One region of the Listeria sp. ILCC792 genome, then DNA from elsewhere that is predicted to be linked to it. Evidence: a T-box and tRNA genes for the amino acid it is inferred to sense, from the RefSeq annotation. Region 1 holds a T-box; the other holds one or more tRNA genes.
The links. A T-box is a leader RNA that pairs with one kind of tRNA and senses whether it is charged. The one in region 1 lies ahead of trpS (tryptophan--tRNA ligase), so its partner is inferred to be a tRNA-Trp.
Positions count from the first base shown of each region.

Region 2: it has a tRNA-Trp gene. The T-box ahead of trpS (tryptophan--tRNA ligase) is inferred to sense a tRNA for this amino acid. The anticodon was not compared.

Region 1 covers NZ_FYBO01000002.1:276,348-284,492, reverse strand. Annotated here, with positions in the region: gene CFS60_RS04005 (glucosaminidase domain-containing protein) at 1-178, shown strand, start outside; gene CFS60_RS04000 (DUF4822 domain-containing protein) at 299-1,252, shown strand; gene CFS60_RS03995 (beta-ketoacyl-ACP synthase III) at 1,382-2,323, shown strand; gene fabF (beta-ketoacyl-ACP synthase II) at 2,578-3,819, shown strand; gene CFS60_RS03985 (MarR family winged helix-turn-helix transcriptional regulator) at 3,934-4,374, shown strand; gene CFS60_RS03980 (organic hydroperoxide resistance protein) at 4,386-4,802, shown strand; gene trpS (tryptophan--tRNA ligase) at 4,844-5,836, opposite strand; T-box leader at 5,908-6,118, opposite strand; gene CFS60_RS03970 (DUF3899 domain-containing protein) at 6,165-6,512, opposite strand; gene CFS60_RS03965 (peptide ABC transporter substrate-binding protein) at 7,149-8,145, shown strand, end outside.
Region 2 covers NZ_FYBO01000015.1:44,659-47,882, reverse strand. Annotated here, with positions in the region: rRNA gene rrf (5S ribosomal RNA) at 4-119, shown strand; tRNA gene CFS60_RS13100 (tRNA-Asn) at 130-204, shown strand; tRNA gene CFS60_RS13095 (tRNA-Ser) at 222-309, shown strand; tRNA gene CFS60_RS13090 (tRNA-Glu) at 342-413, shown strand; tRNA gene CFS60_RS13085 (tRNA-Val) at 461-536, shown strand; tRNA gene CFS60_RS13080 (tRNA-Met) at 546-619, shown strand; tRNA gene CFS60_RS13075 (tRNA-Asp) at 624-699, shown strand; tRNA gene CFS60_RS13070 (tRNA-Phe) at 703-775, shown strand; tRNA gene CFS60_RS13065 (tRNA-Tyr) at 791-874, shown strand; tRNA gene CFS60_RS13060 (tRNA-Trp) at 888-961, shown strand; tRNA gene CFS60_RS13055 (tRNA-His) at 990-1,062, shown strand; tRNA gene CFS60_RS13050 (tRNA-Gln) at 1,078-1,149, shown strand; tRNA gene CFS60_RS13045 (tRNA-Gly) at 1,155-1,226, shown strand; tRNA gene CFS60_RS13040 (tRNA-Cys) at 1,241-1,314, shown strand; tRNA gene CFS60_RS13035 (tRNA-Leu) at 1,363-1,446, shown strand; gene CFS60_RS13030 (Crp/Fnr family transcriptional regulator) at 1,836-2,375, shown strand; gene CFS60_RS13025 (MarR family winged helix-turn-helix transcriptional regulator) at 2,472-2,903, shown strand; gene CFS60_RS13020 (GNAT family N-acetyltransferase) at 2,900-3,224, shown strand, end outside.

The DNA.
Region 1 (8,145 bases):
AGTAGAAGACAGCTCACAAATAAAAGGTAATCTTAACGATTTAAAAGGTAAGAAAGTCACTATCGATAAACGCGCTGATGTCAACAATGAATATTGGTATCGCATCACTGACAAAGATGGTAAATCGGTCGGCTGGTCAAAAGCGCCTGGTTTTTCCGACAACAACCCTAATAAATAGATAGTTAAAAAAATCGCCTAGTGCGATTTTTTTGTTCATAAAAAGTTTATTTTTTCTTTAGTTGGAGTTTAGTTTCTTTCGGTAAGATGACGATAGAAATTAACAAAGGAGGAAAAAATAATGAATAAACAAGTAAAAATAATGGGGGCATTTCTGCTCGGCGGAGCGGTGTTATTCACAACAGCATACGGGCAAACTACTTACGGTGAGGCGAAAAATGTCGAAGCAAAGAAATATGAACAAAAGAAAAAGTATGTTTCTGGGGAAAAAGCAACGCAAATACTCGGGAGCACCAACTGGCAAGGCACGAAAGTTTATGATAAAAAGGGGAATGACCTGACAGCAGAAAATCAAAACTTTATCGGCTTAGCAAAATACGAGTCTGAAACTGGACGCTACGAGTTCTTTGATGCTAAAACCGGGGAGTCAAGAAATGATGCGGGAACTTTCTTTGTAACCAATGATGGTAAAAAACGCGTTTTAATTTCGGAAACGTTAAACTATCAAGCGGTTGTCGAGATGGAAAAAATCAATCGCGATATTTTCACTTATAAACGCATGGGAAAAGATAAAGCGGGCAAAGACGTAGAAGTATACGTGGAGCACATTCCGTATAAAGGCAAAGATTTACAATTTACACAGCCGGACAAACAATTGAATTCGCAAACTGGAAAAATTATGAAATATGTTGACGGAGATAAAATTTTAGGAAACCGGCTTTGGAATGGCACAAAAGTTTTAGATGAAAAAGGAAATGATGTGACGGCTCAAAATCGGAACTTCATTAGCTTAGCAAAATTTGATAGCAAGACGAATAAATATGAATTTTACAACTTGCAAACGGGTGAAAGTCGGATGGACTATGGCTACTTTGACGTTTTACATGGCAATAAAATTCGCGCGCACGTTTCAATTGGAACAAATAAATACGGCGCCGCACTTGAACTTACAGAACTAAATCCAAATAAATTTACGTATAAACGAATCGGCAAAGATGCAGCAGGAAATGATGTTGTTGTTTTTGTGGAACATGAGCCTTATAAAGGACAATTAAATCCGAAATTTAGTTTCTAATTTATTCCCCTAGTACAGTTTTTGTGCTGGGGGTTTTTTACATAAAAAAACAATAAAATTGCTAATCGGACTAATATCTGTTAAAATTAGCACCAGGTCATAAAGACAGCTTTATATGGAGGAGAAACAATGAACGCAGGTATTCTAGGAGTAGGGAAATATGTTCCTGAAAGAGTATTAACTAACTTTGATTTGGAAAAAATGATGGAAACATCTGACGAATGGATTCGCACGCGTACAGGAATTCAGGAAAGACGTATTGCGCGTGACGATGAATATACACATGACATGGCTTATGAGGCGGCCAAAAAAGCAATTGAAAATGCAGGGTTGACGCCTGAAGATATTGATTTATTTATTGTGGCAACGATAACCCAAGAAGCTACTTTTCCGTCCGTTGGGAATATTATTCAAGATCGTTTGGGGGCTAAAAACGCTGCAGCCATGGACTTAGAAGCAGCATGCTCCGGATTCACCTACGGCGTTGTGACAGCTTCTCAATTTATCCAAACAGGGGCTTACAAGCATGTTGTTGTTGTTGGGGTAGATAAGTTATCAAAAATTACCGATTGGGACGACAGAAGTACAGCTGTATTATTTGGTGATGGTGCTGGCGCAGTTGTGATGGGGCCAGTTTCTGAAGATAAAGGTTTGCTATCGTTTGTTTTAGGTTCTGATGGTTCAGGCGGTAAATATTTAAATTTAAAAGCAGAGAATAATAAAATGTATATGAATGGACGTGAAGTTTTCCGTTTTGCTGTGCGTAAAATGGGTGATGCGTCAATGCAAGTGTTAGAAAAAGCTGGCTTAGAGAAAGCGGACTTAGACTTGCTAATTCCTCATCAAGCAAATATTCGTATCATGGAAGCATCGCGTGAGCGTCTAGATTTACCAGAAGAAAAATTAATGAAGACGGTTCATAAATACGGCAATACATCATCATCGTCCATCGCACTTGCTTTAATCGATGCGGTCGAGGAAGGACGAGTAAAAGACGGCGACAACTTATTACTTGTTGGCTTCGGCGCAGGTTTAACTTGGGGAGCGCTAGTTCTCCGTTGGGGTAAATAAATGCTTTGATTTTTAGATGTTTGAGGTGTTTTTATGTATAGATAAAGACACCTTTCTTTCTTTTGTGGTATAATAAAATCGGCTTGAATTTTGCTTCAAACCAAGCTCTATTTATTTGTACAATAGCTGCCAAGTTGGCTATATGTTTTTGCTATATTTTTATTTATTATTTTGAAGCAACAAATATTAAGGATGACTCCTGTCAGTTGACAGAAGTTGTTTTTTCATGAGCCCAAAGACAAGGAGATGAGTACATGGAAAGAAGAAGAGTAGTCGTTACTGGTATTGGAGCAGTTACACCACTTGGAAATGATGCAGAAACTTCTTGGGAAAACGCGAAAAATGGTGTTAACGGTGTTAAAGAATTAACGCGTTTAAATCCTGATGATTTCCCAGTGAAAATTGCTGCTGAATTAAAGGACTTCGATGTTGAAAAATATATCGAGAAAAAAGAAGCTCGTAAGATGGATCGTTTCACTCACTATGCAATTGCAGGTGCAGAAATGGCATTAAACGACGCTGATTTTAAAATTGATGATTCCAATGCTGAGCGTGTAGGCGTTTGGATTGGTTCTGGTATCGGCGGAATGGAAACTTTTGAAACACAATATGATACGTATATTAATCGTGGTCTTCGCCGAGTTAGCCCATTCTTTGTTCCAATGATGATTCCAGACATGGCTTCTGGTCAAGTATCAATCCGTTTTGGTGCCAAAGGAATTAATACCGCAACGGTGACGGCTTGTGCAACAGGCACAAACTCAATTGGTGATGCTTTCAAAGTGATTGAACGTGGCGATGCCGACGTGATGATTACAGGTGGAAGTGAAGCACCAATTACAAAAATGGCGCTCGCTGGCTTTTGTGCTAATAAAGCTTTGTCGCTAAATCCAGACCCTGAAACAGCTTGCCGTCCATTTGATAAAGACCGCGATGGCTTTATTATCGGTGAAGGTGCAGGAATTGTTATTTTAGAAGAGTATGAACACGCTAAAGCACGTGGCGCTAAAATTTATGCAGAAGTTGTTGGCTACGGTTCAACAAGTGATGCGCATCATATTACAGCACCAGCTCCAAACGGCGAAGGTGCAGCACGTTCGATGAAACAAGCTTTAAACGATGCTGGATTAGAGCCGGAAAGTGTAGACTATATTAATGCACACGGAACAAGTACAGGTTATAACGATGAATTCGAAACAGCTGCAGTTAAAACGGTTTTTGGCGACCATGCTTATAAGTTAGCTGTTAGTTCAACAAAATCTATGACAGGGCACACATTAGGCGCATCTGGCGGAATTGAAGCCATTTTCTCTGTTCTAACGATTCGCGATAGTGTGATTCCACCAACGATCCATCTTGAAAATCCAGATGAGCTTTGCGATCTTGACTACGTGCCAAATGTTGCGCGGAAGCAAGATGTAAAAGTGGCAATGTCCAATTCATTTGGTTTCGGCGGACATAATGCGACGCTAGTATTTAAAAAATTTGAGGCGTGATGATAAAGGACTTGAACAATATTGTTCAAGTCCTTTTTTTTGAGCAAACAATTCGCTTTTTGTTAAAATATTGCTTACAATTAAATTGTGAACAATATAAAAGGAGATGATTTTATGGAAACAAATCATCGATTACTAGATGAGCAGCTATGTTTTGCAATTTATAACGTCCAGCGCAACTTCACAAAATACTACCGGAAAGCGCTCAGTCCCTTCCAGCTAACCTACCCACAGTACATCGTTTTGCTCGCCCTCTGGGAACAAGACGCACAGAGCGTAATGGAACTTGGCGCACAGCTAGATTTAGATAGCGGAACACTGACCCCTTTGCTTAAAAGAATGGAACAAGATGGGCTAGTCCTCCGGAACCGCAAGCAAAGCGACGAGCGTGTCGTCATCATCTCTTTGACGGAAAAGGGTAGCCAATTGGAAGGCGCAGTTATTGGCGCAGTGAATGCATGCATTCAGCAATTGTTTTCTGGGCAAGTTGGGCATACAAATTTACTTGCAGATGTGAAAAACTTGAATGAGACACTTAAAAGTTATTTAATTTAGGAGGAGAAAAAATGAAAAAATTATATGAAACAACGGTTGTTAATACAGGTGGCAGAAGCGGGGAAGTGCATTCAGAGGACAATGTCTTTTTCTTTGATATTTCGGCGCCGAAGGAACTTGGTGGCGACGGAGGCGGTGGCACAAATCCAGAACAGCTATTTGCCGCCGGATATAGCTCTTGCTTTAATAGCGCGCTGGAACTTGTTATGGGAAAAGCAGGCGTAACAGGCAAAAGCGAAGTAACCGCAACAGTTTCCCTATATAACGATCCAGAAGACAACGGATTTAAAGTTGGTGTGGATTTGGTAGCACATATCGACGGCGTGGACGAAGCGACTGCCAAAGAGTTGATTGAAAAAGCCCACCAAGTTTGTCCGTACAGCAAAGCAACACGCGGCAACATCGATGTTACGCTGCAAATTGTATAAGCAAGAAGCCAAAATCAAAAAATTGATTTTGGCTTCTTTTTTTAACGGCGTTTGCGGCCGAGTCCAATGGCATTTTCCATTTTTTTAAGGGTCTTATTAGCAACAAAACGGGCTTTTTCAGCACCTTCATCAAGAATTCTATCCAATTCATCAGATTGCAGAAAGTCTTCGTAGCGCGTTTGAATCGGCTCTAATTCCTGAACAACCAATTCGGCAAGGTCAGATTTAAAATCGCCATAGCCTTTCCCCGCGTATTTTTCTTCGATGGCAGAAACCGTTTCGCCCGTTAAAGCAGAATAAATGGAGAGTAAGTTAGAAATACCAGGCTTACTTTCCTTGTCATATTGCACGACACCAGATGAATCGGTGACCGCACTCTTGATTTTCTTCCTAATCGTGCTTGGAGGATCTAACAAATAGATGGCACTTTTAATATTTTCATCGGATTTACTCATTTTTTTCGTTGGTTCCTGTAAAGACATCACGCGCGCGCCTTGTTTTGGAACGAAAATATCGGGCATTTTAAAGATTTCGTTATGTTTTTTGTTAAAGCGATCCGCTAAATCACGCGTTAATTCAATGTGCTGCTTTTGGTCGTCACCAACCGGAACAAGATCGGTTTGATAGAGTAAAATATCGGCAGCCATTAGCGGCGGATAAGTTAGTAGTCCTGCGCTGACACCAGCTTTCCCAGCAGACTTATCTTTAAATTGGGTCATTCGCTCCAGCTCGCCAATGTACACATTACATTGCAAAATCCATGCAGCTTGCGCGTGCGCCGGAACTTCTGATTGAATAAATAAGGTCGCTTTCTCTGGGTCTAAACCAACCGCTAAATACAGTGCGGCCAAGCTTCTAATTTGCTTTCTAAGTTTTAAGCGGTCTTGAGGCACCGTAATGGCGTGCTCGTCAACAATACAGTAGTAGCAGTCATATTCGTCTTGGAAGCTACCAAACTGTTTTAATGCGCCGATATAATTCCCAAGTGTTAAATCACCACTCGGTTGAATACCAGAAAAAATAACTTTTTTCATCCTGTTTTCCTCCTAAAATTAATATGCGATCGAGAGAACATAAAAACCGCCCGTCTCTAGCAAAAAATTCTGCTAGGGACGAACGGTTTGTCCGCGGTACCACCCTAATTGCTTTAAAAAGCACTCATAAGATAACGGTCTTAAGCCGCCACTTGCTACTAAAAGTTCACAAGCAGTTCTCGGGAAGCCCATTCCATTTTGTTCTATACTTGTTTCCACCAAACACAAGCTCTCTATAAATAGTTTACACAAAATGTACTATTTTCCCTCTAACGCATCAGTTATAGTAATGACATTTTACCAAGAAATGGAATAAGCTGTCAAACTCTTACATATAATAAAACAGCATAACAAGAAAACTTGAAGCAAGCACAATGAGAGAACTAATCAAAATATCGAGATACGGAATGCCGACAAGTTCCGAGAGCATCATATCCGAAAACTCGTTATCTTCTTCGCCTTTAAATTTCCGGGACACTTTACGAAAACCGTCGTGTACGCGGTCAAGAAAGCCAGAGCGCATAATATAAACGATAAGACCTATTATGAAGACGCTAAAACCAACATAAAAGGAAAGGTCAATATACTGCAGGAGCGTAAAATGTTGCTGAAAAAGCATTATAATTAGAATAAGAACTTCTTGAATAACCGTATAGATGATTAATCGTTTTAACAAATGCATGTCACCTCGCGTTTTTGATTCTTGTATTACTTTAGCATAAAAAAAGAAGGTAGACGAATTTTAATTGTTTAGCAGATATGACGACAGATTATTCGGACAATTGTAGATATTTAGTAATAAATGAGTGAGTGACTGGCTTTCTGATGATGTAATGAAATGTTACAATTTTTTATTTTGAAAAATCCCATTATATCAACCTTTTTATTAATGATTCATAAATTAAATTTATTTTTTAGTCTTTTTATATAGACAAGAGCAAAAAAAAAGTATATAAATAAATATAATCCTAAAATTATTCGGGATTAACATCACTTTTTGTTAGTATTTTAGTTTTGCTTGTTTTTTGATAGACAAATTCCGAATTCAAGGCAAAAGTAGTTTGACTAAACTAGATTTATTTTCTGAAAACTTAATCAATGGTGTTTCGTCTTTCAAATCAATGTACTAAACGTATGTGTTATTTGTCAGACTTTTCATATTCTTTAGCCATTGTGAGAATTTTTTTGAAATTTATCACTTTTAGCCTTGATTTGAAATATTTGGTTAAATCAATTTACAAAGCTTAAAAAACTGAGGTATAATAACAAGTGAAACAATTTTTCAGAAAAATAAAAAAGGGAGGTATATTTAGTGAAAAAATCTAAATTATTTTTAGCTCTTGGATTGACACTTGTACTGAGCTTAGTCTTAGTAGCATGTGGAGGAGGAAATGATTCTTCGTCCGACGATAAAAAAGGCTCAGGTGATGGTAAAGCATCAGGGGAACAAGTTCTTAACTTGTCAGAATCAGCATTAATTCCTTCTGCTGATAGTTCAAAAGCAGATGACCAAGTTGGTTTAAATGTACTTAACCAAACAAATGAAGGTCTATATGCGCTTGACAAAGATGGTATTCCTGCAATTGCTGGAGCCGCTGAAGAACCAAAAGTTAGTGATGACAAAACAGTCTATACCTTCAAATTACGTGACGATGCAAAATGGTCTAACGGTGACCCTGTTACAGCCAAAGATTATGTCTTTGCTTGGCAACGTGCGGTTAACCCAGACACAGCTGCAACGTATTCTTACTTATTCTCCGCTATCAAAAATGGTGAAGAAATTGTAGCAGGTAAGATGAAACCTGAAGAATTAGGGATTAAAGCAGTAGATGATAAAACTCTTGAAATTACATTATCTAAACCAGCTGCTTACATTAATTCATTATTCGCATTCCCAACATTCTTCCCATTAAATGAGAAGTTTGTAACGGAAAAAGGCGAAAAATATGCTCAAAACAGTGATAATATTTTATATAACGGTCCTTTCGTATTGAAAGATTGGACAGGAACGAATAAAAAATGGACTTACGTTAAAAACGATAACTACTGGGATAGAGACGCTGTGAAATTGAAACAAATCAATGTTCAAGTTGTTCAAGACGCAGGAACTAACTTAAATCTTTATAACACTGGTAAAATTGACCGCGCGCTTCTAAGTGCTGAATATTCTGCCCAAAATAAAGATAATAAAGACTACACTGTAGTTAATGATTCTTCAACTTTCTACATTAAATTTAACCAAGAACGCAAAGGGAAGAAAACTCCACTTGCAAATAAAAACATTCGTAAAGCAATTGCACTTGCAATTG
Region 2 (3,224 bases), on a different contig from region 1:
TTGTCTGGTAGTTATGGCGAGAAGGTCACACCCGTTCCCATCCCGAACACGGTAGTTAAGCTTCTCTGCGCCGATGGTAGTTGGGGGCTTCCCCCTGTGAGAGTAGGTCGCTGCCGGGCAATGTATTATTCCACAGTAGCTCAGTGGTAGAGCAATCGGCTGTTAACCGATCGGTCGTAGGTTCGAGTCCTACCTGTGGAGCCATTTAATTTTAAAATCTTGGAGAGCTGTCCGAGAGGCCGAAGGAGCACGGTTGGAAACCGTGTAGGCGGGATAACCGTCTCAAGGGTTCGAATCCCTTGCTCTCCGTTTCCAAGTGATTACTACATATTTTATTTTATGGCCCGTTGGTCAAGCGGTTAAGACACCGCCCTTTCACGGCGGTAACACGGGTTCGAATCCCGTACGGGTCACTTTTATTTTAGACAAAAGTTTATTTTTAAGTTAGAATGTTATTTATGGAGGTTTAGCTCAGCTGGGAGAGCATCTGCCTTACAAGCAGAGGGTCAGCGGTTCGATCCCGTTAACCTCCACCATATTATTATCGCGGGGTGGAGCAGTCTGGTAGCTCGTCGGGCTCATAACCCGAAGGTCGCAGGTTCAAATCCTGTCCCCGCAATCGTGGTTCCGTGGTGTAGGGGTTAACATGCCTGCCTGTCACGCAGGAGATCGCGGGTTCAAATCCCGTCGGGACCGCCATTTGGCTTGGTAGCTCAGTTGGTAGAGCACTTGATTGAAGCTCAAGGTGTCGGCAGTTCGATTCTGTCCCAAGCCACTTTTATTTTAATACGGAGGGGTAGCGAAGTGGCTAAACGCGGCGGACTGTAAATCCGCTCCTTCGGGTTCGGTGGTTCGAATCCACTCCCCTCCACCATTATTTTTTTGATAGGGGCATAGTTTAACGGTAGAACAGAGGTCTCCAAAACCTCCAGTGTGGGTTCGATTCCTACTGCCCCTGCCATAACATAAAACTTTATAATTGAATTATGGCGGGTGTGGCGAAGTGGTTAACGCATCGGATTGTGGTTCCGACATTCGTGGGTTCGATTCCCATCATCCGCCCTTTAATTTTATTGATGGGCTATAGCCAAGCGGTAAGGCAACGGATTTTGATTCCGTCATGCGCTGGTTCGAATCCAGCTAGCCCAGTTTTTGCGGAAGTAGTTCAGTGGTAGAACATCACCTTGCCAAGGTGGGGGTCGCGGGTTCGAACCCCGTCTTCCGCTTTTTTCTTTTTTAAGGCGCCATAGCCAAGTGGTAAGGCAGAGGTCTGCAAAACCTTTATCACCGGTTCAAATCCGGTTGGCGCCTCCATTGCTTTTTTCTTTCAAAAATTTTATAATAAGTTTATTCAAACATTATGCCGGCGTGGCGGAATTGGCAGACGCGCTGGACTCAAAATCCAGTGACCGCAAGGTCGTGCCGGTTCGACCCCGGCCGCCGGTATCCAAGCACTCCCAAACCTGTATAGGTTTTGGGGGTTTTCTTTTTTTAGATATGCGTTAAAATTAACGTTTAATTACGTTGTTTTCGTTGCAGTTTTTATTATAACATTGCTAAAATAAATTAATTGAATTTTCTAGAATGGAAAATTGTAGAAAAATGGTCACAATTTAAGGCTAAAAATGTACAAATAGACAAATTTAACACAAGAAAAGTGTGTTATTATAGAGTTATCACATTGTGACTTCTAAAAAGATTGTATTTGCTCACCAGGCACCTATACGAATCTGATTACTTTTAGTTGCCGCAATCCCATTGGAAGTTAGCTGTCAGCCAAACAGCTAACTTTTTTCCTTATTAGGAATAGAGTGATAGAATCTGGAGGAGATTAAATGTACATACCAAAAAAAGAGGTTATAGCTTTTACTGGAAACCAGCAGATTCAGGGTGAAGGTGTTTTTTTAGTTGTAGAAGGATACCTTGTGCAGGAATCCAATGGGACTTTAATAAAAGTTTTAAAGCAAGGGAGTATTTTTCGTCTTGATTCTCAGCATGAATGGTTTCAATTTTTTTCAAGGGGAAAAAGTTTTCTAATGGAGATTGAGCGTGAGAAGTATACGGATGAAATTGTTTGCGATACGATGAAGCGGATGACTGAATCGCTTGAGAGATATCGGTTGCCAGGCAGAGAACGAATTGAGGCAGTTTTATATCAAATTGCTTTGGATGTTGGGGTTGAAAATGATCAGGAAATTTATATTCCGATAGCTTGTAATCAGTCAAAGCTCGCAAAATATAGCAATGTAAGTCGGGAATATTTTATCAAAATTAAAAATGATTTAGTTAAAGAAAAGCGCATTGAAATTCGAAATCGTAGTTGGATTTTGCTTGAAAAGGAAGAATGGGAAACAGTTTGTATGACAGAGGAATAGATAGGAGCATTCAGTTTGAATGCTTTTTTTAAAACATATAGTTGATTTTGTCAACTATATGTTTTATACTAATAAAAATGAAAGAAGGGGAATTGGATGGATCAAATTAGTGAGATTCGGCGATTTAATCGCTTTTATGCTAGCATATTAGGAAAACTTGACCAGAAAATCTATCATAATCCTTATCCGCTGACTGAAGTGAGGGTTTTGCAACAAATTGATTTTGAGAATGGGAAGACGGCTTCTGAGATTGGCGATGCGATTGGGGTTGACCGAGGGTACATGAGTCGCATTGTGAAGAGATTTGAACTTTCGGGGCTGATTCAAAAACAGCAGCTTGCTGGTGATAAACGACACTTTGCACTTTTTATTACGGAAAAGGGGCAGGCGGAGATTGAGAAATTTGTGGCGCTTGCGAACTTGGCGCTTAGCGAAATGACGCAGAAATTGACGGATCAGGAGATGCGGGATTTGGTTGAAGCGATGAGCGTGATTGAAAAATTGCTTTCAAAGGAGGAATTGACATGAAGATTGAAAAATATACGGAACGTTACCATGAAGAGGTTGTCGCATTGATTTTGCGCATTCAGCAGAAGGAGTTTAATGTGCCGATTTCGCTTTCGGATCAGCCAGATTTGATGGATATTGGGAACTTCTACGCTGACGGGGGATTTTGGATTGCGCGTGATGGAGACACTGTTGTGGGCACGATTGCTACATGGTTTATCGACGGGCCAAACGCAACCATTCGCAAGCTTTTTACGGATGAAAATTATCGAGGAAAAGAATATCAAACGGGGCAGCGCCTTTTAGAAACGCTTGAAGAATTTTGTGCGCAAAACGGCAAGT